DNA from 2 places in the Rhodococcus sp. MTM3W5.2 genome. Region 2 is predicted to be linked to the other one. Evidence: riboswitches for the same ligand, from Rfam matches in the RefSeq annotation. Region 2 holds a riboswitch; the other holds the start of a gene.
The links. A riboswitch is a leader RNA that binds a small molecule or an ion and turns the genes downstream of it on or off. The one in region 2 is predicted to bind thiamine pyrophosphate.
Positions count from the first base shown of each region.

Region 1: it holds a riboswitch for thiamine pyrophosphate, as region 2 does, so the genes downstream of both, BTZ20_RS07425 (TenA family protein) here and thiC (phosphomethylpyrimidine synthase ThiC) in region 2, are expected to answer to the same signal.

Region 1 is NZ_CP019572.1:1,618,263-1,632,640, forward strand. It holds gene BTZ20_RS27830 (hypothetical protein) at 1-31, opposite strand, end outside; gene BTZ20_RS07410 (ABC transporter ATP-binding protein) at 125-964, opposite strand; partial or broken gene BTZ20_RS07415 (ABC transporter permease) at 957-1,726, opposite strand; gene BTZ20_RS07420 (ABC transporter substrate-binding protein) at 1,704-2,726, opposite strand; gene BTZ20_RS07425 (TenA family protein) at 2,723-3,454, opposite strand; TPP riboswitch at 3,423-3,519, opposite strand; gene BTZ20_RS07430 (metal-sensitive transcriptional regulator) at 3,630-3,899, shown strand; gene BTZ20_RS07435 (hypothetical protein) at 4,347-5,198, shown strand; gene BTZ20_RS28955 (hypothetical protein) at 5,246-5,776, opposite strand; partial or broken gene BTZ20_RS28960 (C4-dicarboxylate ABC transporter) at 5,904-6,332, opposite strand; gene BTZ20_RS07445 (LysR family transcriptional regulator) at 6,424-7,311, shown strand; gene BTZ20_RS07450 (DUF167 domain-containing protein) at 7,320-7,556, shown strand; partial or broken gene BTZ20_RS07455 (class I SAM-dependent methyltransferase) at 7,560-8,344, shown strand; gene BTZ20_RS07460 (tRNA (cytidine(34)-2'-O)-methyltransferase) at 8,341-8,805, opposite strand; gene BTZ20_RS07465 (pyridoxamine 5'-phosphate oxidase family protein) at 8,899-9,309, shown strand; gene BTZ20_RS07470 (pentapeptide repeat-containing protein) at 9,394-10,002, shown strand; gene BTZ20_RS07475 (GNAT family N-acetyltransferase) at 10,018-10,539, opposite strand; partial or broken gene BTZ20_RS07480 (bifunctional methylenetetrahydrofolate dehydrogenase/methenyltetrahydrofolate cyclohydrolase) at 10,571-11,430, shown strand; gene BTZ20_RS07485 (DUF3017 domain-containing protein) at 11,439-11,750, shown strand; gene BTZ20_RS07490 (homoserine O-acetyltransferase MetX) at 11,830-12,990, opposite strand; gene BTZ20_RS07495 (homoserine O-acetyltransferase MetX) at 13,298-14,378, opposite strand, start outside.
Region 2 is NZ_CP019572.1:925,231-939,608, reverse strand. It holds gene BTZ20_RS04480 (glutamate--cysteine ligase) at 1-450, opposite strand, end outside; gene sodC (superoxide dismutase[Cu-Zn]) at 563-1,303, opposite strand; gene BTZ20_RS04470 (LytR C-terminal domain-containing protein) at 1,384-1,953, opposite strand; gene BTZ20_RS04465 (DUF3263 domain-containing protein) at 1,992-2,318, opposite strand; gene BTZ20_RS04460 (peptide deformylase) at 2,533-3,123, shown strand; gene BTZ20_RS04455 (GNAT family N-acetyltransferase) at 3,116-4,075, shown strand; gene BTZ20_RS04450 (exodeoxyribonuclease III) at 4,154-4,969, shown strand; gene BTZ20_RS04445 (hypothetical protein) at 4,966-5,565, opposite strand; gene BTZ20_RS04440 (methyltransferase) at 5,831-7,003, shown strand; gene BTZ20_RS04435 (hypothetical protein) at 7,023-7,682, opposite strand; gene BTZ20_RS29670 (GNAT family N-acetyltransferase) at 7,844-8,044, opposite strand; gene BTZ20_RS04425 (GNAT family N-acetyltransferase) at 8,369-8,701, opposite strand; TPP riboswitch at 8,857-8,964, shown strand; gene thiC (phosphomethylpyrimidine synthase ThiC) at 8,956-10,647, shown strand; gene thiD (bifunctional hydroxymethylpyrimidine kinase/phosphomethylpyrimidine kinase) at 10,658-11,497, shown strand; gene BTZ20_RS04410 (hypothetical protein) at 11,555-11,734, opposite strand; gene BTZ20_RS04405 (adenylate/guanylate cyclase domain-containing protein) at 11,780-12,670, opposite strand; gene BTZ20_RS04400 (M28 family peptidase) at 12,710-14,191, opposite strand; gene BTZ20_RS04395 (ABC transporter permease) at 14,300-14,378, opposite strand, start outside.

The DNA.
Region 1 (14,378 bases), 690 kb from region 2:
GATCGATGCCGAACGGTCCCCTGCTACCCATGGCAATTCTCCTGCGGTGTCGCCCCGGCTCGTCGTCGCCCCGGGAGTCAACTCCAGTGTGGCCGCAGCGCGTCGGTGGCGCCAGGCCCGCGGGTCATCGCGGCGCGGACTCCTGTTCGGCGAGCGCGCGGCGCGACTCCTCGTGCAGCACCTCCAGCAGCTCCTGCTCCAGTGCGACGAACTCGGGCGAGGTGACGACGGACAGCTCACGGGGCCGCGGCAGGTCCACCCGCACCTCCCGGCGCACGGTGGCTGGCCGGGCCGACAGCACGATCACCCGGTCGGAGAGGTAGACCGCCTCGCGGATGTCGTGCGTGATCATCAGGACCATCCACCGGTATCGCTGCCACACCTGCTGCAGCCAGTCCTGCATCTCGGTGCGGGTCAGCGAATCGAGCGCACCGAACGGCTCGTCGAGCAGCAGTAGTTCGCGGTCCTGGACGACCGTGCGCAACATCGCGGCGCGTTGGCGCATCCCGCCCGACAGCTGGAACGGGCGGGCATCCTCGAACCCGGCCAGGCCGAAGATCGGGAACAGCTCGCGGGCGCGGCGCCTGGCCTCCCGCTTGTCGATCCCCTGTACCTCGAGCCCGAGCGCGGTGTTGTCGAGAACCGTTCGCCACGGGAACAGCAGATCCTTCTGCGGCATGTATGCGCAGTGCGGAGTTCCCGACGCGGCCCCGTCGCCGACGAGCACCCGGCCCGAGTCCGGCGAGTCCAGCCCGGCGAGGATGTTGAACACCGTGCTCTTGCCGCAGCCGCTCGGGCCGATGACGGAGACGAACTCGCCGGGGGCGGCGTCGAAGGACACCCGGTCCAGCACGAGGCGGGAACCGGTGCCGCGTCGATGGGCGGTACCCCCGCCGCGGCCGGGCAGCGGATACGACTTGGTGATCGCCTCTAGCGCGATCCTCGATCCCCGTGCCTCACCCATGGCCGTGCTCCATCCGGGACCACGGGGCGACGACCCGCTCCACCGCGAACGTGAGCAGGTAGAGGGCGATGCTGATGACGGCGGTGACCAGCACCGCGGCCAGCACCAGATCGGTGCGGAACGAGTTCTTCTGCAGACTCATGTAGATGCCGAGTCCCTTACTGGCCCCGACGTACTCGGCGAACACCGCGCCGACGACGGCGTAGGTGATGCCGATCCGCAGCGCGGTGAAGAACCGCGGCAGCGCCGACGGCAGCCGGACATACCGGAACACCTGCCAGCGCGAGGCGCGCATGCTGCGCAGCAGCGCGCCCGCCTCCCGTTCGGTCGAGGCGAAGCCCTCGATCAGCCCGATCGCCATCGGGAAGAAGGTGGCCAGGGCGATCACCAGGACCTTCGGCAGCAGACCGAACCCGAACCAGATGATCATCAGGGGGCGATCGCGATGATCGGCAGCGTCTGCGAGGCCACGAACAACGGCACGAACGCGCGGCGCAGCCACGGCGAGAAATCCACCAGGATCGCCAGCGCCCACGCCAGGACCAGCGACACCGAGAACCCGATCAGGGTCACCGTCAGCGTGGCGCCCGCGTGCACGGCGATCTCCTCGCGGTGCCCCCAGCCCTGCTGCGCGACGCGCACCGGTGAGGGCAGCAGCTGCGGACGGATCCCGCTGACATCGACATAGACCTGCCAGGCGACGACCAGCGCCGCCACCACCACCAGGGCGGGGGTCAGTCTACGAAGGGCCGAGGTAGTCATTGGTGAAGTACGTCGACCAGTCGGGTTCGGTGGTCAACGTGTTGCCGTCCGGGCCGGCGAGCAGTCCGTGCTGGTAGAGGAATCCGGAGTTGCCTGCCCATTGCGGCAGGGTCTGGGTGCCGACCTTCCCGGTCGCGTCCTTCATGTACTGCGAGGCGAGCATCCGCTGGCTCTCGATCACCAGTGACTCGTCGTTGAAGGCGCCCGGGTTGGCCTCGATGAGGATCTTCGCGGCCTCGTCCGGGTTGTCCGCGGCGAACTGGTAGCCCCGCTGCAGCGCCTGAACGAACTTGCCGGCCTGCTCGGGGTGCGATGCGAGCCAGTCCTCGTTGCCGTCGACCACGATGGCGTATGCATCGGGGAACCCGTAGTCGGTGTAGCGGAAGTACCGCATCGGGGTGCCCGCATGTTCGGCCTCGATGCCCTCCCACGCGAAGTACGAGACGGTGAAGTCGGCCTTGCCGGAATAGACGGCCTCGTAGGCGGACGTGCCGAGGGTGACCGAGTTGAAATCGCCGGTGCCACCGTCGTTTCGGATCACCTGGCGGAGCGTCTCGTTCTCGCCCGGATCGCCGAACCCGGCATAGGTCTTGCCGTCGAGGTCCTTGGGGCTGACGATGTCGGCCCGGTCGGCGCGGACGCCGATCGCGGTCGCCCAGTGCTGTAGCGGTGCGAGGACTGAGACGGTGTGCGCGCCGGAGGCGCGGGAGAACGTCGACGCGTCGTGGGTGCTGATCCCGAACTCGGCGTTGCCGGAGTCGACGAGGGTGTCGACCGCGGTGTTGTTGTACGGCAACACCTCCACGTCCAGCCCGACGTCGGCGAAGTACCCCTGTTGCTGCGCAACGAAGAGCCCGGTGTGGTTGGTGTTCGGCGTCCAGTCGAGGGCGAACCGGATGGTCTCCCCGGAGTCGGTGTCGGAGCCACACGCGGTGAGCAACGACAGTGAGGACAGCGCGACGACGGCGCCCGCGAGCGCGCGGCGGATCCGGGCGCTCACGGCGCGGGCCAGGGCTGCGGGTGGAGCGCGGTGTCCCAGAACAGCAGTTCGTACCGCGTCGCGACGGTGAATGCCTCGACCATCGCCTCGCGCTCGCCCGGTGTGGCGGCGGCCGCGGCCGCGTCGACCAGGGTGCGGGCGGTCGCCGCGGAGGTCTGGAACTCCTCGGCGTCGTAGGTGGACACCCACTGTGCGTAGGGATGTCCGGGATCGGCGGCCAGCACCTTCGCCGCGCTCGCGGCCAGGTCGCGCCCGACCTCGGCGTAGATCCAGAAGCACGGCAGGATCGCCGCCGCCGCGACAGGGTACGGCTCGGTGGCCGCGGCCGCGATCAGGTACGAGACGTAGCCGAGGCAGGTCGGGGAGTGCCGGGGTTCCTGCTCGGCGGGCGGCAGCACCCCGCCCGACAGCAGATCCTCGTGCAGGGAGGTCTCGACCACGGCCGCGCTGGCGGCGGAGGTGGCCCAGAAGGCGGCGGACGCCGGGTCGGGTGCCCGCGAGGCGAGGATGGCCAGCGCCTTGGCGTACCCGCTCAGATACAGCGAGTCCTGCTCGACGTAGAAGCGGAAGACGTCCAGCGGCAGGCTGCCGTCGCCGAGACGGCGGAGGAACTCCAGCTCGTCGATCGCGACGCGCAGCGCCTTGGTGTGATCCCACAGGTGTTCGGTGAAGCGGTCGGTACCCCCGTGGTGGGCGTATGCGAAGCCATGACATCCCTTCGTCAGCATTACCTGGCCAGGTTCTCGGGTCTGCTCTCAGCCCCGCGACTTGCGGAGCACCCCGTGTCTCAACACGGCGACATTAGCATCTGTGCAGGCCAGGGCCGCACCCGCCCGCGCTCAGATACCCCGGCGGGTACCATCGGAGTTGACGAATCCGGACGTGAGAACAGGGAGTGGCGCAATGACGGGTGACGAGGAGAGCATCGCGTTGGTGCTCAACAGGCTGCGGCGCGCGCAGGGCCAACTGGCGGGCGTCATCTCGATGATCGAGAGCGGCCGCGACTGCAAGGACGTGGTGACCCAGCTCGCCGCGGTCTCGCGGGCGTTGGACCGCGCCGGCTTCAAGATCGTCGCGACCGGCCTGCGCGATTGCCTGTCCGGAACCAATCGAGACAACCAGGAGCCGATGACCGAGGCGGAGCTCGAGAAGCTCTTCCTCGCGTTGGCCTGATCCCGCGCCGCGGGGCCGGCGGTCCTCGGACCCGGAGCGCCCGCTCGATGCGTCGCAAAAAATGGGAACCGGACGCTCTGGCCGTCGTGTCGCGCGCCCACCTGAACGTCGGCATAGCAAGATGTAACCCGGCCGCGCGCTGAATGATTCGGCGCGTGGACGGTGATCTGTTCATACCGAATGAGGTGTTGGCGTGTCCGTGGGAATTGGGCTCAGGGTGGGCAGCATCGTGTCGCACACGGTGATCGCGTCGAACGGCGTGGGAACCCCGGACCCCATAGTCATCGTCCGCGACACGGTGCTGCATGTTGGCTCCGACGGGAGCACCGTGCTCGGCGGTGTCGGGCAGGACGGTGGGACGGAGCACACGCTGTCCGGGTTCCTGTCGAGGGTCGGCGACCCGAGGGGGTCGCGGCGAGCGACGGCACCCGGTATCGGGCGGAGGACGTGGTCGCGACGGCGATCAGCAGCCTGTTGCACGAGTGTGAGCCGCTGCCGGACCACGGTGGTCGGGACGGCGGCACGCCGCACGTCTGGGCGACCTACCCGTCCAACTGGGACTCCGAGTCCGTGGCGGACCTCCGTGAATCGCTCGACTACGGCGGCATGCCGCAGATCACGCTGGTGTCCGACGCGGAGGCGACGTGTGCCTGGTTCGAATCCGAGGTCGCGGAGACGCCGGGCCAGCTGATCGGGACGTATCACGCGGACGACGCGGGAACGACCGTGAGCCTGGTGCGCTCGGGTGTCCTGGTCGGTCGCTCCTTCCGGTTCCCCGCGGGCAGCGGGACGTCGCCGACCGCGCAGCTCTCCACCGCGCTCGGAGCCTTCGGCTGGTTGCCCTCGAACCTCGACGCCGTGATCGTGACCGGGGACGGACTGGTGGCGCGTGACACTGTTGCCATGAAGGGCGTCGCGACCGCGCTGACCGACCGGCTGGGGGTGCACAGCGTGGTGGGCCCGGGCCCGGAGCAGGCCGCCGCGCTGGGTGCGGCGATCCTGGCTGCCGGATTCCAGACCCCGGCGATGGCGATCCGACGGATCGGCCTGCCGCCGTCGTACGACGTCACCGAGGTGATCAGCGCGATCCCGGGTTCGGTGCGCGAGGTGCGCGAGGTCACCGACGCCCACGAACGGTCGAGCCTGCTCACCGCGTCCGCGGTCGGGGCGATCCAGGCCGTTCGGGACGTCGACACGGACGGCGATCCGGAAGACGACCCCGACGCCGACGCCCCCTCGGGAGGGGCAGGCCACTGCTGCTGGCAGGCGCGCTCGCGCTCATCGCGGCGGTCGCCCTGATCGGCGCGGTGCTGGTGTTCCTGCTCTGACGGCGGCGCGCGACGGGCTCAGGGGACGGGGACGAACAGTGCTCTCGTCCACACCCCGCGCGCGGTGTTGGCTGCGACCACGGCCCAGATGCCGAGCAGCACTGCGAGCATGGCCACGGAAAGCCACTGGACGGCAACGGAATCGGTCGCGATCCCCAGCGCCCCGGCGCCGACGGCGCAGGCGCCGAGCGGGAAGGTGAAGCTCCACCAGCTCATCGAGAAGCGGAGCCCGCGGCCGGCGGCCCTTGCGGTGAGCAGGCAGGCGTACCCGAGGACCAGCACGCCCACACCCGCCATCACGGTGCCGTAGGCGATGCCGAACGCGCGGAGCCCGGCGGCTGCCTCGGACGAGACCGCGGTGTCGGAGACGCGGCCGAGCATGTTCGCGGCGGCGATCGACTGCCCGATGATGCCCAGCGGAATCCACATGGTCGGGATGGCCTGTACGGCGGGCAGTCCGGTGCGGGCGAGGTGCCCGATCACCAACGTCATGGTCACGATGGCCGCGGTCAGCGCCATCCCGAACAGGGCGTAGCAGCCGAGCAGCATGGCGAGCCTGGCCTGCCCTCCGGCAGGTGGTGGATGAGCGCGGCCCCGGTCGCGGCGGACACCATCGGGGCACCACCGGCATCAGCCACACGGGACTGGGAGTGCCGCCGGACAACATGCGCGGCGGCACGATGACGGCCGCAGCAACCCCGGCCACGGTGCCGAGCGCCCACAGGGCTGCGGCGACCACGATGGCCGACGGGCCGAAGATCTCGGTGCCGACGGCGGCGGTGCCTGCGCCCACGGTCAGTACCGCCATCGGCAGTGCGCCGTAGAAGGGGGCCATCGCCGGGTTGCGTGCGTAGCCGAGTGCCTGCTCGCGATGGCGCATCCAGTGGGCCGCAAAGGCGACCGAGAGGAGCAGCAACGCGGCGGTCGCCAGCACCCAGAAGCCCCGCGCGATCGAGTCGCGGCCCGGCAGATCCACCGGGAGCGAGGCCGCGCCCACCGCGATGATCCCGGTGCCCATCACCACCGCGAACCAGTTCGGCGTCAGGTGTGCCAACGCGGGGCTGCGGCGGGCGGCTGTGGCGGGGGCGGGGGCGGTCGTGAGCATGATTAAAGACTGCCGTCCGGACGTCGGCGCCGGTAGACGGCTTGTCGTTGGCTTGTCACAACTGCAGGTTGTGGCGGCCTATTCTGTTGGTATGCCGTTGTCCCCGCGCGTCCCCGAACTCGCCGCCCTCGACGTCCTGGTCTCCGTCGCCCGGCTCGGCAGTATGGGGGCCGCGGGTCGCGAACACGGACTCAGCCAACAGGCCGTCAGCGCCCGGATCCGTTCGGCCGAACGGCTGCTCGGGATCAGGGTGTTCGACCGTGCCACCACCGGTGTCACCCCGACCTACGAGGGCGGGCTGGTGCTGGAGTGGGCGGCCGGCACGCTCGCCGCCGCCGAGGAGCTGGCGTCGGGGATCTCGGCGCTGCGCGGCGAGCGCGAGGCCAACCTGACGGTGGCGGCGAGCATGACGATCGCCGAGTACCTGGTGCCGGGCTGGACGGTGACCATGCGGCGCAAGAACCCGACCGTGGTGACCTCGGTGCGGCTGCTGAACTCGACCGATGTCGCGGCCCAGGTGCTGGCGGGGGAGGCGGACCTCGGCTTCGTGGAGGGGCCGGACGTGCCGGCCGGACTCCATGCGCGGGAGGTGGCGCGCGACGAGTTGGTGGTGGTCGTCCCGCCCGGGCACCCGTGGGCGAGCGCGGCGCCCATCACCCCGATCGAACTCGCCAGGACGCCGCTGATCCAGCGCGAGTTCGGTTCGGGTACCAGGAACACGCTCGAGAATGCCGTGCCGGGGTGCGTGGACCCGCTGCTCGAGCTCACCTCGTGCACGGCGGTCAAGGCCGCCGTCGTCGCGGGCAACGCGCCCGCCGTGGTGTCCTCGTTGGCGGTGGCGGCGGACCTGACGGACGGACGGCTGGTGTCCGTCGAGGTGCAGGGCCTTCGGCTGCCGCGCCGGCTGCTCGCGGTGTGGTCGGCTGATCGTGGCCTGCGCGGGCCCGCGCGCGACTTCCTCGACATCGCCGCGGGGTGAGGGCGCCGGTGTCCGGACCCCGCGTCGTCGCCGCGCAGATCAAGCCGAACAGCAAGAAGGGGCCGCTGGTCGAGGTCCTCGAGGACGGCACCCTGCTGCTGTACGTGCGCGCACCTGCGGTCGAGGGCAAGGCCAACAAGGCCGCCGAGGAGTTGCTCGCCGCGCATCTGGGCCTGTCGAAGAGGTCGGTGCGGCTGATATCCGGGCAAACGTCCCGCCACAAGCGCTTCGAGGTGCAGGATTGATCCGTGTCCGAATGGGACGGTGAGGGGTACGCAGAGGTCAGTGGCCTGCAGCGGACGCTGGCCGAGAGGTCGCTGTCCGGTCTCGAGCTGACCGGCGCCGAGCGCCTGCTCGACGTCGGGTGCGGCGACGGGTTCATCACGCTCGCCCTGGCCGGGCGGCTGCCGCGGGGGTCGGCGGTCGGTGTCGACGTCTCGGCGAAAATGATCGACAAGGCCCGGTCCAGGCCGGTGCCCGACGGGGCGTCCGCGACCTTCCTCGTCGCGGACGCGCGCGAGCTGCCGTTCGAGGACGAGTTCGACGTCGTGGTCTCGTTCAACGCGCTGCACTGGGTGAGCGAGCAGCGCCGAGCACTGGCCGGCATCGCCCGCGCCGCGCACCCCAGCGCGCGGGGATCATCCAGATGGTGTGCGCGAGCGAGCGGCCGAGCCTCGAGTCGGTGGCCATGCGCGTGTGCCGGGAGCAGGCCTGGGCCGCGTCGTTCGTCGAGTTCGAGGCGCCGTTCACCCACGTCGACCCGGCCGTCTATCCGGAGCTGGCCGCGTCGGCAGGCCTCGTCGTGACCGACCTACGGACCTCGGATCTCGACTGGGACTTCGGATCGCGGGACGAGTTCTCCCGTTGGTGCGCGGTGGGTTTCGCGGCCTGGACCGCCCGGCTGGACGAAGATCGGGTGCCGCGGTTCGTCGACGACGTGGTGCGCGCCTATGAGGAGGTCTCGGGCGGCCCCGGCCTGTTCCGGTTCACCCAGATGCGGGTGGCGTTCGCCGTGGCGACCGCGCCCCGCTAGCTCCCGCCCGCGAAGCCGTGCTGGCGCCAGGCCTCGTATACGACGACGGCCGCGGCATTGGACAGGTTGAGCGAGCGCCTGCCCGGGACCATCGGGATCCGCAGTTGGGCGGTGACGTGCGGGTCGGCGAGGACCTCTTCCGACAGCCCGGTCGGCTCGGGGCCGAACAGCAGCACGTCACCCGGTTGGTACTCGACGTCCGCGAACGAGGTCTGCCCGTGCGCGGTGAACGCGTACACCCGCTCGGGTGCCAGCGCGGCCCACGCCGCCTCGAGGTTCTCGTGCACGGTCACCGAGGCCAGGTCGTGGTAGTCCAGCCCCGCCCGGCGCAGCTTCGGCTCGGACAGGTCGAAGCCGAGCGGGCCGACCAGGTGCAGCTCGCACCCGGTGCCCGCGACAAGTCGGATCGCGTTGCCGGTATTGGGTGGGATGCGAGGCTCGTGGAACATCAGTCGGAACACCGCATCAGCTTGCCACCGGAGGTGGCGGGCCGTTCAGTGCCCTGGGCCGCCGAGAGGTCGTATCGTCGAGACAGACCCCGATTGGAGGCCGACATGGACATGCCGCCCGAGGCTCGTCGCCACATCGCAGAGGATCACATCGCCTGGTTGACCACCGTCACCGACAGCGGAGCTCCGGCACCGAACCCGGTCTGGTTCGTTCCGGACGGCGACGATCTGGTGGTGTTCAGCGCCCCGGGATCGCGGAAGGTGCACAACATCGCCGAGCGACCGACGGTCACCCTGAATTTCAACTCCGATCCGCACGGTTCCGACATCGTCGTCATCAACGGCACCGCGTCGGCGACGCCGAACAAGAAGTCGAGCGGCCTGCGTGCCTATCTCGACAAGTACGAGGCGAGCATCACCGGCGAGCTGGGGACGACGGTCGAGGAGATCGACCGGGTCTACAGCACCGAACTGCGGATCACGCCGACCCGCGTGCGTTTGACGCCTCCCGCCTGATCGGCGCCGAGTAGCAGACCGGGTACGGCAGGCGCTCGGCCACCGGCCCGCCGACCCGTCGGTGGGTGGGGGCAGGATGGCCACATGTCACCGGAACACCCCGAGGAATTCGTCGGCGAGGACTTCTCGGATGCGCGTTTGCCGCGTCAGAATTGGCAGGATCGGCACTACACCGGCTGCAACTTCCGGGACGCGGACCTGAGCGAGCTGCGCACGGAACGTGTCGTGTTCACCGACTGCGACTTCACCGGCGCGGACCTGTCCGGTTCGCATCACACCGTGACGGCATTCCGGTCCTGCACCTTCACTCGGACGCGGCTGTGGCACAGCGTGTTCCGGAGTTCCAGCCTGCTCGGCTCCAGCTTCCAGGACTGTCGCATCCGGCCGATCGAGTTCGACGAGGTGGACTTCACGCTCGCCTCGCTCGGCAAGGCCGACCTGCGCGGGGTCAACCTCACCGACTGCCGGCTGCGCGAGGCCAACCTCGTCGACGCAGACCTGCGGCAGGCCGTGCTGCAGTCCGTTGACCTGTTCGGTGCCCGCACCAGCGGCCTGCGGCTAGAGGGTGCGGACCTGCGTGGTGCGCACGTCGACGCCGCGCTGTGGACCAGTGCGAAGCTGGACCAGGCGAAGATCGAGATGACGCAGGCGATCGCGATGGCCGCCGCGCACGGATTGATCGTCGAGCCGTGACGGGCCGGGCCTGCCTCAGCGCACGAACTCGCGCGCCAGCAGGTCCATCAGCAGCCCGTCGTCCCAGGTGCCTTCCTTGTTCTTCTCGTACTCGCGCATCACCCCGACGTCCTTGAAGCCCACCTTGCGGTAGCAGGCGATCGCGGGGGTGTTGGCGAGCTTCGGGTCGATGACCAGCCGGTGGAACCCGTGGTCATCGATCAGATGAGCGCAGATGACCCGCACCACCTCGGTGCCGAGGCCCCGGCCCTGCGTCCCCGACGAGAGGAACAGGTCCAGCCCGGCGTGCCGGTAGTCGGGGTCCGGTTCGCAGTACCACTGGGCGAACCCGATGACCTGGTCATCCTCCAGCACCGTGTACTTGACGGTGTCCTGCTCCTCGACCTCGGGCCAGTCGTCGTCGGGAATCTGCCACCATCTGCGGACGTCGGGCTGGCGGTGGATCTCGCGCAGCCGGTCGCGGTGTTCGGGGCGGATCGCGGTCAGCACCACCCTCGGGCCGACGAGATCGGGTGCCTGATCGGGAGTCGTTGCCATGCCATCCAGTCATACCTGAAACAATGGCGGCGTGACTGCGACGATCCTGGATGGCAAGGCAACCCGCGACGAGATCTTCATCGATCTCAAAGCCCGAGTGGATGCGCTCAAGGCCAAGGGCATCACGCCCGGGCTGGGCACCGTCCTGGTCGGCGACGACCCCGGATCCGCCGCCTACGTGCGCGGCAAGCACAACGACTGCGCCAAGGTGGGGATCACCTCGATCCGGCGTGACCTGCCCGCCGACATCACCCAGGCCCAGCTCGAGGCCACCATCGACGAGCTCAACGCCAACCCCGAGTGCACCGGGTACATCGTGCAGCTGCCGCTGCCCAAGCACCTGGACGAGAACGCCGCGCTCGAGCGGATCGACCCGGGCAAGGACGCCGACGGGCTGCACCCGGTGAACCTGGGCCGACTGGTGCTGGGCAAGGAGGCGCCACTGCCCTGCACCCCCGCGGCATCGTGCACCTGCTCCGTCGCTACGAGGTGCCGATCAACGGTGCGCACGTGGTGGTCGTCGGCCGTGGCATCACCGTTGGCCGGCCGATCGGTCTGCTGCTGACCCGTCGCAGCGAGAACGCCACGGTCACCCTCTGCCACACCGGAACCAAGGACCTCGCGGCCGAGGTCGAGCGCGCCGACATCATCGTCGCGGCGGCCGGGGTTCCTGGGCTGATCACGGCGGACATGGTCAAGCCGGGCGCCGCGGTGCTCGACGTGGGTGTCAGCCGCACCGCCGATGGTCTGCGCGGCGACGTCGACGACAGCGTCAGGGAGGTCGCGGGGTTCATCTCACCGAACCCGGGCGGCGTCGGGCCGCTGACGCGAGCCTTCCTGCTGACCAACGTCGTGGAGCGCGCGGAGCGGCTCGCAGCGGGCTCCGAGTAGAACCCGCGATGACCGCTCAGACGTCCGCACCGACGGCGAACCGTTGGGTGCGTTTCGCCCGTAAGAACCTGCCGCTTCTGGCGGTGTTCGCTGTGGTGCTCGTCGCGGTGGTCTTCGTGCTCGCCGACCGGTGGCGGCGCGGTGCCTTCGTCTTCGGGCTGGCCACGCTGCTGGCCGCCGGATTCCGGCTGTGCCTGCCCACCGAACGGGTTGGGCTGCTCGCGGTCCGGGGTCAGCGCTTCGACGTGGGGGCTCTGACCGCGGTCGGTGCCGCGATCGTGTGGCTGGCGGTCTCGATCGATCCGTTGGGCACCGACTGAGGGGTGCCCTGATCGCGGCGCCCGTGGTTGCGGGTGCGCGCGAACGCGGTGCTGCCGCCGTCACGGCGGCAGCACCGCATCACGCCACTGCGGTGCTGACCCTGCTGGCCCTGGCCAGCGTCAAGGTCTCGTCGACCAGCGAGGTGACCCAGTCGACCTCGGTGAGGAAGCCGTCGTGCCCGGCGTCGGACCGCGCCACCCGCAGGCCGGCACAGCCCGGCAGCAGCTCCGCCATGGCCTGGAGTTGGCGCAGCGGCATGATCCGGTCCGAGTCGATGGCGCCGACGACCACGGGGACCTGGCACGAGCCGAGCGCGGCCGCGATCCCGCCGCGACCGCGACCGACGTCGTATCGGCTGACGGCCTCGCTCAGTGCCACGTAGGAGCCGGCGTCGAAGGTCGTCACCAGCCTGTCCGCGCAGTACTCGAGGTAGCTCTGCACCGCGAACCGGCCGCCGCGCCAGATGTCCTCGCCGTGCTGGGTCGCGTTCTCGAACTGCAGGTCGAGGGCGGCCTCGCCGCGGTACGACAGGTGCGCGAACCGGCGGGCGATGCTCAGTCCGGAGTCCGGGCTCCTGCCGGTGCCGTGGTAGTCGCCGCCCTGCCAGTTCGGATCCGTGGTGATGGCGTCGATCTGGGTGGTCTGGCCGCCGATCTGGTCCGCGGTCGCGCGCGGGCCGATCGCAAGGGCCAGGGCCGAGCCGATGCGGTCGGGGTGGCCGATCGTCCATTCGAGGACGCGCATGCCGCCCATCGACCCGCCGACGACGGAGGCGAATTGCCTGATGCCGAGCGCGTCGGCCACGGCGACCTCCGCCGCGACCTGGTCGCGGACGGAGATCAGGGGGAAGCGTGATCCCCACGGCTTCCCGTCGGGTGCGAGCGAGCTCGGCCCGGTGGTGCCGCGGCAGCCGCCGAGCACGTTGGTCGCGAGCACGCACCATTCGTTGGTGTCGATGGGGGCATCGGCGCCGACCATGCCGTTCCACCAGCCCGGCGACGGGTGCTCGTCGTCGGCGGGGCCTGTGACGTGCGAGTCGCCGGTCAGCGCGTGCTCGACGAGCACGATGTTGTCGAGCTCCGGGCTGGGGGTGCCCCAACACTGCAGGGCGACGGTGACGTCCGGTAGGACGCCACCGCCCTCGAGCTGGAGCGTGCCGATGCGGATCTCGGTCAGACGCCCGTCAGTCGGCGGAAACGCGACGACGCTGCGGGTGACCGGCTCAGCGGTGACCGCCATCAGGGTGGCGTCGGTCGCGAGCTGCTCGACGGGGGTGCTGAGGTTGATCGTTGGTGTTGACACGGCGGGAATGTTATCGATCAAGCGTCCAGGATGAGGGCAATCCGAAAACTTTTCGCTGCTCTGATCCGGGTTGCCCGGCCGCGGCCCCGATGCTGTCGATTTTGGCCAGATCCCGCGGTCTCGCGGAGTAGCTTGGTGACCCATTCGGCCTCGATGCCGTCACGGCCGTGACCGACGTCGTGACGGTACGTCGCCGCGGTGAGGTGGCCGACAGTCCATCCGTCTCGGCCCTGTGAGATTCGACCTACCGGGCGGAGCTACGGCCCGCCCGGGCCAGCGCCATGGTCTCGCCGAGCAGCTTGGTGACCCATTCGGCCTCGGTGAGGAAGCCGTCGTGGCCGTATCGGGAGTTCACCACGCGCAGCCCGTCGCACCCGGGCAGATGCTCGGCGAGTTCCTCCTGCTGGCGCAGTGGGTAGAGCCGGTCGGAGTCGACGCCGCCGACGATCACCGGGACGGGTGTGGAGGCCAGGGCGGCCTCGATGCCGCCGCGGCCACGACCGACGTCGTGACGGTTCATCGCCTCGGTGAGCAGCACGTAGGTGCCGGGGTCGAAGCGGGTGACCAGCTTTTCGGCCTGGTGCTCGAGGTAGCTCTCCACCGCGTACCGGCCGCCCTGCCAGGTGTCCTCGCCTGGTTGCGGGGCGTTGCCGAACCGGGTGTCGAGTTCGTCCTCGGTGCGGTAGGTCAGGTGCGCGATCCGTCGGGCGATCCCGAGTCCGGCGCGTGGCACCCGTCCCGTGCCGTGATAGTCGCCGCCCTGCCAGTCGGGGTCGGCGGTGATCGCGGCGATCTGGGTGGTCTGGGTGCCGATCTGGTCTGCGGTCGCCCGTGCCCCGACCGCGAGGATCAGGGCGGACCGGACGCGGTCGGGGTGGCCGACAGTCCATTCGAGGGTCCGCATGCCGCCCATCGAGCCGCCGACCACCGCAGCGAACCGGTCGATGCCCAGCGCGTCTGCCAGCGCGAGTTCCGCCTCGACCTGGTCGCGGATCGAGATCTCCGGAAAGCGTGATCCCCAGGCCCGGCCGTCCGGGTCGAGCGAGGCGGGCCCGGTCGTGCCACGGCAGCCGCCGAGGACGTTGGTGGCCAGTACGCACCATTCGTTGGTGTCGATGGGCGCGCCGGGGCCGATCATCCCGTTCCACCAGCCCGGCGACGGGTGCTCGTCGTCGACGGGACCGGAGACGTGCGAGTCGCCGGTCAGCGCGTGCTCGACGAGCACGATGTTGTCGAGGTCGGCGTTCGGCTCACCCCAGGCCTGCACGGCGAGGGTGACATCGGGCAGGACGACGCCGCTCTCCAGTCGGAGAGCGCCGATACCG
Region 2 (14,378 bases):
CGGGAAGACCCGATCGGCCGAGGAGATCCCGACGTGCACGTGCACACCCCAGATCAGCATCTGGCGTCCCCACCACTGGGTGCGCTCGATCATCTCGTCGTAGTGCGGGCTGCGGGTCAGCTGCTGGGTGGACCATTCCGCGAACGGATGGGTGCCCGCACAGAACAGGTCGACGCCGATCGGGTCGGCGACCCGGCGCACCAGGTGCAGGGTCTCGCTCAGGTCGTCGATCGCCTCGCCGACGGTGTCGCAGATCCCGGTGACCAGCTCGACGGTGTTGCGGAGCAGCTCCTTGTGCAGGCGAGGAGACTCACCTCCCGCGAGGGAGTGCGCCGCGTCGAAGATCTGTCCCGCGGTGTTCGAGAGATCGCGGGTGGCCTTGTCGACCAGGGCGATCTCCCACTCGACGCCGATTGTCGGCCGGGGCGAACCGGCAAAGTGGACTCCCACACTGCGAATCCAACCACAGCGATCCGGCTGCCGCCGCCACCGGGACCTGCACCGGCGAACACCAGAACGACCCCCACCGTGGCGGTGAGGGGTCGTCCGGGGCGATCAGTGTCTACTCGATGACGCCGCAGGCGACGCGGCCGCCGGCATCACCGGTGGCCAGCGTGGCCTGGTCCGGCACCGGAGCGTTCTCCGGGAGGGTGTACCGCGTCGGGATGTTGGCGAAGTTGTCCGCACCGGCGTGCACGACGATCGCGGTGCCCTTGCCGTGGTTGCGCAGGTCCTCGAGGGTCACGGTGTCGGTGGTGGTGACCAGCTCCGCGGTGCCGTCCTCGCGCACCTGCAGCGAGGTCAGGTCGCCGCTCGCGGGATGTCCGGTGTGACCCTCCGCCTGGAAATGTCCACCGGCGGAAAGGAAGTCGCCGGGCGCGCCGCCGGACGGCGCCACCGAGTTCGCCTCGCACTTGGCGACCTCGTGGATGTGCAGTCCGTGGAAGCCGGGGGTGAGGTGCTCGGCCTCGACCGAGACCTGGACGAACCCGTCACCCTCGGTGAAGTGGACGGTACCCACCTCGGCACCCTTCGCGTCCTTGAGTTCGACGGCGATCGCGCCCTCTTCGGCGGCCGATCCGTGGCCACCCTCTGCCGCGCCGTGGCCCGGCGCGGACGCTCCCGTCCACACCGGAGGGGTGGTGCCGGGGACGTCGCTCGGCTCCTGGCCGTTGGAGCACGCGGTGAGGCCAACGGCCGCGATCGCGACCATCGGGGCGACGACGCGCCAGGACACGCGGGCGGAACGGCGTGCATTCTCGGCACCGCCGAGGTGCGAGTCGCGTCGGGTAAGCAGGGCCATCAAACCGCTCCTTCTAGATGGGCTGGAAGTGAACTGATCATAGACAGGCGCGCGGAACGGTCGTCCGCTGGTGCGTCCACCTAGGGCGCGGTGACGATCACGATGACGCCGGGCGACGCGCTCGTGATGCCGGGGAACCGCGGCTCGGCGGACACCCCGAGCGTCGCGGCGATCTCCGTCGCGGCCGCCTTCTCCGCAGGCGACGAAGCCGAGTAGTACACGGTGGTCGAGCTCACGGAGCCGTCGCTGTAGTTGCCGGTCTCGCCGACGGTCCAGCCATCGGACTCGATGGTCCTGGCGGTCTGCGCGGCCAGGCCGCTGACCGTACTGTTGTTGAGCACCCGGACCGACACCGCCGATTTGTCCAGCACCGGCGCGGTCGTGGTGGCGGCGGCAGCCGTTGTCGACGTGATCGCTGCGGGCGGCCTGGCCGAGGTGACCGCGGCAGGCGGCTTGGCGGAGGTGACCGACGCGGCCCCGTTGCCCGCCACCCGCGCCACGCTCGAGGTGGTCTCGGGCTGCTCCGACTCGGAATCGTTTCCGGAGAGCGCCATGGCGCCGATGCCGGCAAAGGCGATCGCGAGCGCAATCAGGACCATCGCGAACGCACGCAGCGGCGGTCCGCTCGGTGGCTGCTCAGGAGTGCTCACTCGAATGACCTTAGATCCCGCGCCGCGTCCGCCGACACCTAGGTGATGTCGAATCCGAGGCGACGTGCGGCGCGCGCCTTCTGCCTACTCGCCCTCAGCCGGCGCAATCGCTTGACCAACATCGGGTCGGCTGCGAGGGCCTCGGGGCGGTCGACCAGCGCGTTCAGCACCTGGTAATAGCGGGTGGCGGACATGTCGAAGAGTTCCTTGATGGCCTCTTCCTTGGCGCCCGCGTACTTCCACCATTGGCGCTCGAAGGACAGGATGTCGTGGTCGCGGCGGGTCAGTCCGTCCTCGCCGATCGCGTTCGCGTCTTGCGGGTCGGTCTGCTCGGAATTCCGGTTACGCGCCGCTGCCCCGTCCATCTCACTCCCTCAACTTCGAGCTCTCGCCCAACGCCACTGCTCTCGCGTGATGCATCGAAACCAAAGTTCCCCGACGACCCGGCTGGCTTCACGATTACCGGGCAACGAATTACATATCTGTTCTTCCGGGGATTATTCAACCATGATCCGCACGGGCGCGGCCTGGTTGCGGTGCTGGCGCGTCGCGTACGGGCGCCCCACTATCCTTGCTCAAATGGCAATACTTCCGATCCGGATCGTGGGCGATCCGGTGCTCCATGAGCCCACGCGGCCCGTCACCGAATCGCCGGCGGAAATCGCCGAGCTGATCGCTGACATGTACGAGACGATGGACGTCGCGAACGGCGTCGGCCTGGCGGCGAATCAGGTCGGCGTCCCGATGCGACTGTTCGTCTACGACTGCCCCGACGTCGACGGCGACGGGAACTCGATCCGCCGTCGCGGCGCCGTGGTCAACCCGGTGCTCGAGACCTCGGAGATCCCCGAGACCATGCCGGACCCCGACGACGACGAGGAGGGCTGCCTCTCCGTTCCCGGCGAGCAGTTCCCGACCGGCCGCGCCGACTGGGCCAAGGTGACCGGCACCGAGGCCGACGGTTCGCCCGTGGAGATCGAGGGCACGGGGTTCTTCGCCCGGATGCTCCAGCACGAGGTCGGACACCTCGACGGGTTCCTCTACGTCGACGTGCTGATCGGCCGCAACGCCAGGGCCGCGAAAAAGATCATCAAGCGCTCCGGTTGGGGCGTCCCGGGCAAGAGCTGGGTGCCGGGCACGGTCGAGGATCCCTTCGGCCACGATGACTGACATCGTGCTCGGTAGCCGGGTGGTGTTGCGATACGAATTGCCGCCCGGCTACCCGCAGCCCCTGACCGACATCATCGGGGAGTTGGTGTCGCTCACACCGGCCGTCGTGGTCCGCGCCCCTGACGGACGAGTGGTGCAGGTCGTCCCCGACAAGGTCGTCGCGCTCAAGTCGATCGGTGCCCGACCGATCCTGAGCCGCGAGATCCGCGCGCTCGAGCTGGCCGCCGCCGATGGCTGGCCCGGCCTCGAGCAGAGCTGGATCAATGGCTGGCTGGCCCGATCCGGCGGCGGGTTCACCGGCCGCGCCAACTCGGCGTCTCCCCTCGGGAAGGCCGACCGGATCGGCGACCTCTACAGCGGCGACACCCTCGAGCGCCTGCAGAAGTGGTACGCCGACCGCGATCAGCCGCTGCGATTGTTGCTGCCGGACCGCCTCGGCAACGCCCCCGCTGACTGGGAGACCTCGGACGAGGTGCTGGTGATGGCCGCGGAGATCGCGAACCTCACGCTGCCCGACGGCGATTCGCTGGTGACGGTGTCCGGCGAACCGGACGATCAGTGGCTGCCGCTGTACGACCACAACGGGGCAAAGCTGCCGGACTGTGCCCCGGAGGTGCTCGGGTCGGTCCGCGACGGCGAGCTCGGCTTCGGCCGGCTCGGCAGCCCGAGCACCGAACTGCTCGCCATCGCGCGGGCCGCCGTGACCGAGGCGCCCGACGGCCGACGCTGGGTCGGACTGAGCGCGGTGGAGGTGGCGCCCGCCCACCGCAGGCGCGGGCTCGGGATGCTGATCTGCGCGGAGATGATCCGCTGGGGCCGCGACCGGGGCGCGACGCACGCGTACATCCAGGTGGTGGCGGACAACGAGGCGGCGATCGCCCTGTACCGCACGATGGGGATGCTCGACCATCACCGGTACCGCTACGCGGCGGCACCCGGCACCGCCTGGTAGCCGCACGAGTGTCCACGAACGACGGCGCCCTCCGGACCCACCGGGGGGCGCCGTCGCCGTCGCACTAGGCTGCCTCGAATGCGATTGGCGACGTGGAATGTGAACTCGGTCCGGGCCCGCACCGACCGGGTCGTGGACTGGCTGGTGCGCACCGACACCGACGTGCTGGCGATCCAGGAAACCAAGTGCCGTGACGACCAGTTCCCGACGGAACGGTTCACCGAGCTCGGCTACGAGGTGGCCCACGTCGGACTGAGCCAGTGGAACGGCGTCGCGATCGTCTCCCGCGTCGGGCTCGAGGACGTGCAGGTCGGCTTCGAGGGACAGCCGGGCTTCGCCAAACCCGCGGCGGACACTCTCGACATCGCGACCCCGGTCGTCGAGGCCAGGGCCATCGGCGCCACCTGCGGCGGGGTCCGGGTGTGGAGCCTGTACGTGCCGAACGGGCGCGAGCTCAGCGACCCGCACTACGCGTACAAGCTGGACTGGCTGGCCACCCTGCGCGACGACGCCGCGAAGTGGTTGGCGCAGGACCCCAGCGCCCAGATCGCGCTGGTCGGCGACTGGAACGTGGCACCGACCGACGAGGACGTCTGGGACCCGGCGCTGTTCGAGGGCAAGACGCACACCTCGCAGCCGGAACGCGACGCCTTCGACGCCTTCCAGGACGCGGGCTTCGCCGACGTCGCCCGCCCGTTCACCCCCGGCCCCGGCGTCTACACGTACTGGGACTACACGCAGCTCCGGTTCCCGAAGCGTCAGGGCATGCGGATCGACTTCGTGCTCGGCTCCCCGGCGCTGGCCGAACGGGTCTCCGGCGCGTCCATCGACCGCGAGGAGCGCAAGGGCAAGGGCGCCAGCGACCACGCCCCGGTCGTGGTCGAGCTGGACTAGCCGGAGACGCGGCGAGCGCGCAGCAGTTCGGCGGCCAGCCACAGCGCGCCCGCCGCCACGAGCACCCCGTGCGCGACGCGCATCCACGGGCTGCCGAAGAACTGCGGGATGAACAGGGCGAACCCGACCGCGAGCGGGACCCCGCTCCATCGGGCCAGCGCCCCGGACCGCCAGATCCCCACCGCCGCGGTGACCGCGCCCGCGGCGACCAACAGCAGCCCGATAGTGAACATGGCCATCTGGGTGCCGCCGCCGCGAACGCCGTCGACCAGGTCGAGCAACTCGGGCGTCCCGTCCGCGACCGCGCGCCCGCCGATCGCGTGCAGGCCGAAGTCCTCGGCGCCGTAGTAGGGCAGGGTCAGGCCGACCCCGACCCAGGTCAGCACGGTCGCGGCGATGCCGGCACGGTCCCCGTCGGTGCCGCGGAGGATCTCCCGCAGCGCCTGCACGGCGAGGCCGAGCAGCAGGAACCCGATCATCCCGAAGAAGTGCGCCGCGACCCACGCACCGGACGCGTAGGCCCGCGCGCCGTCCATGGTGGTCTGGTTCAGGTAGTCCGAGTAGGGCCGGACCGCGGGGTAGAGCAGGAACAGCACCCCGCCACACCGAACAACGCCGCCGCCGCGACCCGTGCGCGATCGGTACCCACCCGCTGTGCCGTGTCGATCATGCTTGCCTCCTCAATTACGAGAGCAGCGCTCTCTCTTATGAGCAGTGTTCACCACCATGCCGGAGAAAACAAGAGCAGTGCTCTCAAATTTCGGACGCTCCCCCGCCCGGTCTACGATTCATCCACCGTGTCCGCCCGGTCCGGGCGTGCTTCGCAGGCGTCGCGCCGCCCCCATTCGCTAGGAGTCCGCCGTGGAGACCCCGCGCGATCAGCCACACCGCACCGAGGTCGAATGGTTCGAGGCCGGCGAACGCCATGCGGCGCCGTGGCGGTCCAACAGCAGCGTCAAGCCGCCGAAGAAGGTCGAGACCTTCGGCGACGAACTCCGCGCCGACGATGCGATGCGGCTCGCGTCCGAGGGCACCGCGATCCTCTGGCGCGGCGACTTCCTCGGCGCCAGGCAACTGCTCGACGCGCTCAAGCGCCGGCTCGACCGGCAGCAGGTCAAGCCCGATCCCGACCTCGCCGTGACCTTTCACCGGCATCGGCAGGCCAGGGCGCACCGCACCCGCATCCTGAGCATGATCCTGATCGAACTCGGCACGGACTTCGGCATCGACCTCCGCCGCGCTCCCGACATCAGGGACGCGTGCCGGGAGGCGTACGGCGAGGCGGCCGAGCCGAGCGTGGCCTCCCTGCAGGAACTGCTCGGGGCGGTCGGCGCGCACGAGTGGCGGCGGCGCGGCGTGCTGGTCCCCGCCCTCGGGGCACGGATCCACCCGCACTACGGCGTGTTCGCTCCCACCAGGAACGAGTACGTCGACCTGGTCGCGGAGGCGCAGTTGCCCACCGCAGGAACGGCATTCGATCTCGGCACCGGGACCGGCGTGCTGGCGGCCGTGCTGGCACGTCGGGGCGTCGAACGGGTGGTGGCCACGGACATCGAACCCCGCGCGGTGGCCTGCGCGACCGACAATCTGCAGCGGCTCGGCCTCGCCGACCGGGTGGAGCTGGTCCGCACCGACGTGTACCCGGCCGGCACGGCAGACCTCGTGGTGTGCAACCCGCCGTGGGTGCCCGCCGCCCCGACGTCCTCGATCGAGCTGGGCGTGTTCGACCGCAAGGGGCACATGCTCGCCGAGTTCATCCGGGGCCTGCCGGATCATCTCAACCCCGGCGGCGAGGGCTGGCTGGTGCTCTCCGACCTGGCCGAGCGCCTCGGCCTGCGCACACGAGCACAGCTGACGGACCAGTTCGAGCAGGCGGGCCTGACGGTGCTGGGCCGCACCGACACCCGGCCGAGGCACCCGCGCGCGAGCGGCGCCCGCCCGGAGGGACGCGGAACGGACGGACGCGACCCTCTGGCCGCCGTCCGCGCTGCCGAGGTCGTCTCACTCTGGCGACTCGCGGTCCGCGCGCACTGACGCGCGGACCGGCGATCACCTAGCGGACGAGCTCCCTGACCAGGCCGTCCGCGCAGCCTCCCGCGAAGCCTGTCACCGCACCCGAGGCGGCACCCACGGCCACTCCGCCGACCAGCCCGGCCGGACCCGCGGCCACACCCGCGGCGGATGCCGCGGTCACGGCGCCGGACAGTGCTCCCGCGATCGCGGGCTTCACGCCGGACTTCACGCACTCCTCGGCGAAGGCACCGGCCTGGTTGACGACCTCCGCCGCCACCACGACCCCGGCGTCGATCGCGGTGTCGACGACCGCCGACACGACCTTGCCGCCCTCGGCGATGGAATAGGTGATGCCCTGGATCGCGCCGTCGACCTCGATGCGCAACGGGAGGTTCTCCAGGACACGGCCCGCCTCGTTCACCGCGGCGATGGCGTTCGTCTGGGTGTCCCGGACGAACCGTCCGGACTCGAGCTTGATCTGCGCGGTGCTGGCCTCGACCTGGGTCGCGACGAACTTGGCGAACTCCCGGATCGGGCCCGCCTGCGCGGGCGGCGCGACGGCCACCGAGGCAAGTGCGAACCCCGCGACGCCGAGCGCGACGGCCAGCGAGGCCGTCCCCGCCCTGACATCGGCCGGGATCCCGGCCGCTCGAGCCGACCTGCCCTGGGCGCCCTCGCGCACGTCAGCAACGATCGTCATTCTTCCCCCAGTTACACGGCGCGTCGATACGCGAAGCGATGAGATGACGCCCGCAGCCGCGGTGCCGGGGGAAGCCGAAATCTGTTTCGGATGCCCGTTTTCCAGCCCCGACCGCCACGGGTCAGGGGAAGCATAGGGTCAGTGCCACTCTCCGTGTCGGACTACGGCGAATTCGGGGTCGGGCTGAAGTCCTCGTCGACGATCAGGTCCAGTTCCTCCGGGTGGGCGCCCAGGTAGCGCTGCACATACGTGCAGACCGGCCGCAACCGCCAACCGCGTTCCCTCGACAGCGCCAGCACGTCGCCGACCAGCACGGCGGCCCAGCCGCGACCGCCGTATTCCTCCTTGACGACCGTGTGCATGAGCGCGACCACCTCCCCGCGCCCGCCCGTGAACTCGGTCGAATCCCCCCGCCGCGATAGCCGAGGATGCCGATCAGTTCGTCGCCGACCCAGAGGTCGAAGCGGGCGTGCGAGGGGTTGTCCACGACGCGCGCGAGCGCCGGGTTCGCGAGGACAGGGGCGGGCGCAGTCACCACCGCTGCCGGGACGGGAGGTCGCTTGAAGATGTGAGACACCTCACCATGGAAGCAGTCCCGCCCCGGCCCAGTCGCCCGATTTGGGGCCGATGGTGCGATTTGTTGCCCAGTCACCATCGAATCGTGGCCGAATCGGCACCCGAAGTTCTCACACGGGGACGATGAGGTCCCGGTACTCGGGGTTGTCCGCGACGAATCGCTGGAGATAGGTGCAGACCGGCCGGATCTTCCAGCCGTAGCCCCGCGCCGCGTCGAGGGCCCGGCGCACCATCACCGCGGCGAGCCCCCGGTGACCGAAGTCCTCGACGATCACGGTGTGCATGAAGGAGACCACCGGCGTCGCTGCCGAGGATCGCTTCGCGCTCCGTGTGTCCAAGTCGTAATAACCGAGAATGCCGACGAGGTCCCCGTTGAGCCTCAGCTCAAACCGGTTCTGACCTGCATTGTTCGTCACCTCTGCCGTCGGCGATTCCGTGATCATGTGCCCGTCTCCTTGCCCGATCCGTAATCACAATGTGATTTACGCCACTATAGGCACGCGGTCGCTCCTGCGCCGGCGATTTGCGCCAAGAAGTCTCCACGGCCCGCCCGCGCTCGACCGCTCACGCGCGGTGCCCTAGGGTCGTGCCCGACAACTACACAACCCACGGGGGCTCGCACCAGCGGGCTGAGAGGACGGCTAGGGCCGTCGACCGTTGAACCTGACCGGGTAATGCCGGCGTAGGGAGAGCACGCATGAGGGACACCTCTGTTTCCGGAACCACCGTCACCACCGTCACCACCGGCCCCATCGAGGGCAGCAGCAAGCAGTACCTGACCGTCGACGGGCTGTCCGTGCCGGTCCGTCGGGTCCACCTGACCAACGGCGAACACCTCGACCTGTACGACACCTCTGGCCCGTACACCGACGCGCGGGCGACCATCGACCTCGAGGCAGGCCTCCCGAAGACCCGCGACGGCTGGGTCAAGCCGGAGGCCGTCGACATCGGCGGCAGCGGCGGACCCAATCTCGCACGCACCCAGCTGGCATGGGCCCGGGCCGGGATCATCACCGCAGAGATGCGCTATTGCGCTGCCCGCGAAGGAGTTTCGGCCGAGATCGTGCGCGAGGAGGTGGCCGCTGGACGGGCCGTCATCCCCGCGAACCACAAACATCCCGAGTCCGAACCGATGATCATCGGCAAGCGGTTCCTGGTGAAGATCAACGCGAACATCGGGAACTCCGCGGTCACCTCCTCCATCGCCGAGGAGGTCGAGAAGATGGTCTGGGCCACCCGATGGGGCGCGGACAACATCATGGACCTGTCCACCGGCAAGGACATCCACCAGACCCGCGAATGGATCCTGCGCAACTCGCCGGTGCCGGTGGGCACGGTGCCGATCTACCAGGCACTGGAAAAGGTGAACGGGGACCCGACCGCACTGACGTGGGAGATCTACCGCGACACCGTGATCGAGCAGTGCGAGCAGGGCGTCGACTACATGACCGTGCACGCCGGGGTGCTGCTGCGGTACGTTCCGCTGACCGCCAAGCGGGTCACCGGGATCGTCTCGCGCGGCGGCTCCATCATGGCGGCCTGGTGCCTGGCACACCACCGAGAGTCGTTCCTGTACACACACTTCGAGGAACTCTGCGAGATCCTGCGCGAATACGACGTGACCTTCTCGCTCGGCGACGGGCTGCGTCCCGGGTCGATCGCGGACGCCAACGACGAGGCACAGTTCGCCGAGCTGCGAACCCTCGGCGAACTGACCAAGATCGCGAAATCCCATGGCGTGCAGGTGATGATCGAGGGCCCCGGGCACGTCCCGATGCACAAGATCGTGGAGAACGTCCGACTCGAGGAGGAGCTGTGCGAGGAGGCGCCGTTCTACACCCTCGGCCCGCTCGCCACCGACATCGCGCCCGCTTACGACCACATCACCTCGGCGATCGGCGCGGCCATGATCGCGCAGGCTGGTACCGCGATGCTCTGCTACGTGACACCAAAGGAACACCTCGGCCTGCCCAACCGGGACGACGTGAAGGTCGGCGTCATCACCTACAAGATCGCCGCGCATGCCGCCGACCTCGCCAAGCAGCACCCGCGGGCCCAGGAGCGCGACGACGCGCTGTCGAGGGCACGCTTCGAGTTCCGCTGGCGCGACCAGTTCGCGCTGTCGCTGGATCCGGACACCGCCCGCGAATACCACGACGAGACCCTGCCCGCGGAGCCGGCGAAGACCGCGCACTTCTGCTCGATGTGCGGGCCGAAGTTCTGCTCCATGCGGATCTCCGCGGACGTGCGCGAGTACGCCGAGCAGAACGGGCTCGAAACGCAGGAGGACATCGACCGGATGATCGCCGACGGCATGGCGGAGAAGTCCTCGGAGTTCGCGGACCACGGCAACCAGGTCTACCTGCCCGTCGTTCCTGCCGGTGGATAGGCTCGCACGCGTGAATTTGCTGCCGCTGACCCCGGACGGACAGACCCCGATCCGCGTCCTCACCATCGCCGGAACCGACTCCGGCGGCGGTGCGGGCATCCAGGCCGACTCCCGGACGATGGCCATGTGCGGCGTGCACGCCTGCGTCGCCGTCGCCGCGGTGACGGTGCAGAACTCGGTCGGGGTGAGCGGCTTCCACGAGATCCCGCCGCAGATCGTCGCCGACCAGGTGCGGTCGGTGGTCGGCGACATCGGAGTCGGGGCGGCCAAGACCGGGATGCTCGCGTCCACCGCGATCATCGAGGCCGTCGCGGAGGTCTGTGGTGAGGTGGGCATCGGGCGCGGGCATGCGGTGCCGCTGGTCGTCGACCCGGTGTGTGCGTCCATGCACGGCGATCCCCTGCTGCACGCTGAGGCGCTCGACGCGGTCCGGCACACCCTGATCCCGATCGCCTCGCTGGTGACGCCGAACCTGGACGAGGTCAGGCTCATCACCGGGATCGACGTGGTCGACGACGTCTCCGCCCGTCGGGCCGCCGAGGCGCTGCACGGGCTCGGGGCGCAGTGGTCGCTGGTCAAGGGCGGGCACCTGCGCACCTCGACCTCGAGCACCGACCTGCTCTTCGACGGCGATGTCTTCCACGAGTTCACCAGCCCGCGGATCGACACCGGGAACGATCACGGCGGCGGGGACACCCTGGCCGCGGCGATCGCGTGCGCGCTGGCAAACGGGTACTCGATGCCCGAGGCGGTCGCGTTCGGCAAGGAGTGGGTGACGCGATGCCTGGCCGCGTCATACGACCTGGGCGCCGGCCACGGTCCGGTCTCCCCGCTCTGGCGCCTGCACTGACGCGTCTGTGCGCGTCGCCCCTCCCGAACCGGGGCGACGCGCACAGCACGCGCAACGTCAGCGCGAGTAGTCCCTGAAGGTCATGACGCCTCCGACCAGGACCACCAACACCGCGAGGATGTAGACCGTGACGCGGAACCAAGCCGGCCCGTAGTAACTGACCGCCATCGAGGCCCCGAGCGCCGCGAGAATCATCACCACCCCGTAAAAGGGTGTGCGTTGCTCCCTGTCAACCATTCATCCAGTGTCCGCCGACGGCGCCACGGGTGGCAATGCCCGACCTCATCGTGCCTGGACGGTGAAAATGCGCAGGCCGTCCGGGACCCCGCGCATCGGGGCGGCGAACAGCCCCCGCCGGTAGGGCTTGGCAGCAGCGCCCAGGTCCGCGAGGAACCCCGGCTCGAGCGCCGCCAGCGTGGTCTCGGAGACGATGACGTTGCCGTCCCCGCCGAGTTCCATCATGCGAGCGGCCACGTTCACGTCCACGCCGAGCCAGTCGGATGCCATCTGCCGGGGCGACCCGGTGTGCACACCGATCCGCATCCGCGGTCGATAGCCCTCCACCTCCACCTCCGCGAGCTGGGCACGGGCGGCGAACATCGCCTCGACGGCGCGGTCCGGCCTGGCGAAGACCGCCATCAGCCCGTCGCCCATCCGCTTGACCACCTGGCCGCCGCGGTCGACGATCGGAGTCTCGACCGCCTTCGCGACCTCCCGCAGCAGCTCGAGGGTCACCTCGTCGCCCGCGCCGAGCGACCAGCTCGAGAATCCGATCAGGTCGGTGAAGACGATGGTCACCTCGCGCGGGCCACGGCCGCGACCGGTCCGCTCGAGCAGTGCCTGCCAGACCTGGAGCGCACCGAGGCTCACCTCGCGGGAGGCACCGGGTCCGTCGTCGAGGAACCGGTCGGCCGCCCTGGCCATCGCCCGCACGCCGCCGGGTCCCGCCGTGGACAGCGGATCGCCGAAGGACGGGTCGCCCGGCAGTGCCCGGCGGACCTTGCGGAACGCGTCGACCACCTGCGGTCGGGTGTTGACCCCGCGGACCCACCGGGCGACGGCCTCGGGCTTGCTGCGGCGCGCAGGCGCGGAGCCCGCGGAGCGCCCAGACGTGGCGCCGCGGTCGCTCGCGTCGGTGGGGTCGACGCCCGAGGTCGAGGGGTCCTCAGTCACAGGCCAAAGTGTAACTCAGAGTCACAGATACTATCGGGGTCATTGTCCGGCGCCCTCCCGCGCCTTCGCCCGGTCCGCCCGGGCTGGAACCCCGTCCGGGCCGTCGATGGAGTTCGCGTAGGTACCGACGCCGAACGCCACCGCCGACGCGTTCTGCGCCAGCGCCGCCCGGTCCACGTTCGCCAGGGTGTCCTCCGGCGAGTGGTAGCCGGGATCGAAGGTCTCGCCCGCGGTGCCGCCCCACTTCAGTGCCTGCTCCTCGGACTTGCGCTCGTCCGCCCCGCTGTCCACCCCACCCGACGGTATCCCCATCTCGATGAACGGGCCGTAATCGGATCGGCCGTCGAAATCGGTTCCGTCCGCAACGATCCCGCGCCAGGCGAGGTAGCCGCCAAGGGTTCGCTCGATCGCGTCGGAACCCTGAGGTCCCGGTCCGGCGCCGTCCTGGTCGGAATCGTCGCCGTCGAGGGTGAAGTACCCGGCGTTCCGCGAGCCGAGCATGTCGAAGTTCAGGTACAGCGCGATGTCCTCGCGTTCACCCTCGTCGAGCCCCTCGGCGTACCGCTCCGATCCGACCAGGCCCAGTTCCTCCGCGCCCCACCAGGCGAAGCGCACCGCATTCGTCACGTTCGGCGCGCTGCCCAGCCGCAGCGCGGTCTCGAGCACCGCGGCCGACCCGGAGCCGTTGTCGTTGATCCCCGGGCCCTTCTCGACGCTGTCCAGGTGCGCGCCGACCAGCACCACGTTCTCCGTCGACCCGGTCGTGGTCTGCGCGATCACGTTTCGGCTCCTGGCGGCCTCGGTGACCGCCTCCAGCTTCAGCGAGAGCTCCGGTGCGGCCGCGACCGCCGAGCCCTCGGAGCCCGGCACGCTCACGGCGGGGATCCGCGGGTCCGTGTCCTCCCCCAGTGTGCCGCCTGCCAGCGGGCCGTCCTCGTTGTTGACCACGACGATGGCGACGGCGCCGCGATCGGCGGCCGTCTGCTCCTTCGCCGAGAACGGGCAGACCCCGCGCCGGACCACCACGATCGCGCCTGCGGCGTCGAGCCCGTCGTAGTCGGTCGCCTCGCAGCCGGGGCTGCCGTCGTCCGGCAGGGCAAGGGTCCGCGCCGTGATCCCCTCCGGCGGCGTCGCAGGCGAGTACTCCAGGGTGCCGGCGGTGAACTGGCGATCCCCCGCCCGCAGTTCCACCGGCCCGGCGATGAAGCGGTCCACGTCGAACTCGGGGGTGGACACCTCGAAGCCTGCATCCCGGAGCCGGTCGGCGACGTAGTCGACGCTGGCGTCGTAGCCCGCGGTCCCCGCGGCCCGGTTGCCCCCGTTGTCCGTGGCGATCCGCTCGAGCGCCTCCATGTGCGCGGCGACGGCGTCGCCGCCGACGGCCGCCGCCAGCGACTGCCCGTCGACCGGCGGTGCGGGCGGCGACTCCTCCTCGTCCCGTCCGCACCCGGATACCAGCGCGATCCCGGCCAGCATTGCTGCGGTAGATGCTCCGACCCGTGCCCGAATGGACTGTCGCATTTGCCGAGCGTACTGCGCGCCGGCGGCGGATCGGCCCCAAAACACACGTGCGCGCCCGGTACCCGAGATCGGGTACCGGGCGCGCACGCTCGTGGTGTGGCCGCGGATTCAGGCGTCGCGGCGGTTCACGGTGAACAGGGCGAGTCCGAAGACCACCGCGACAAAGGCCGCGAAGTACACCAGGCTG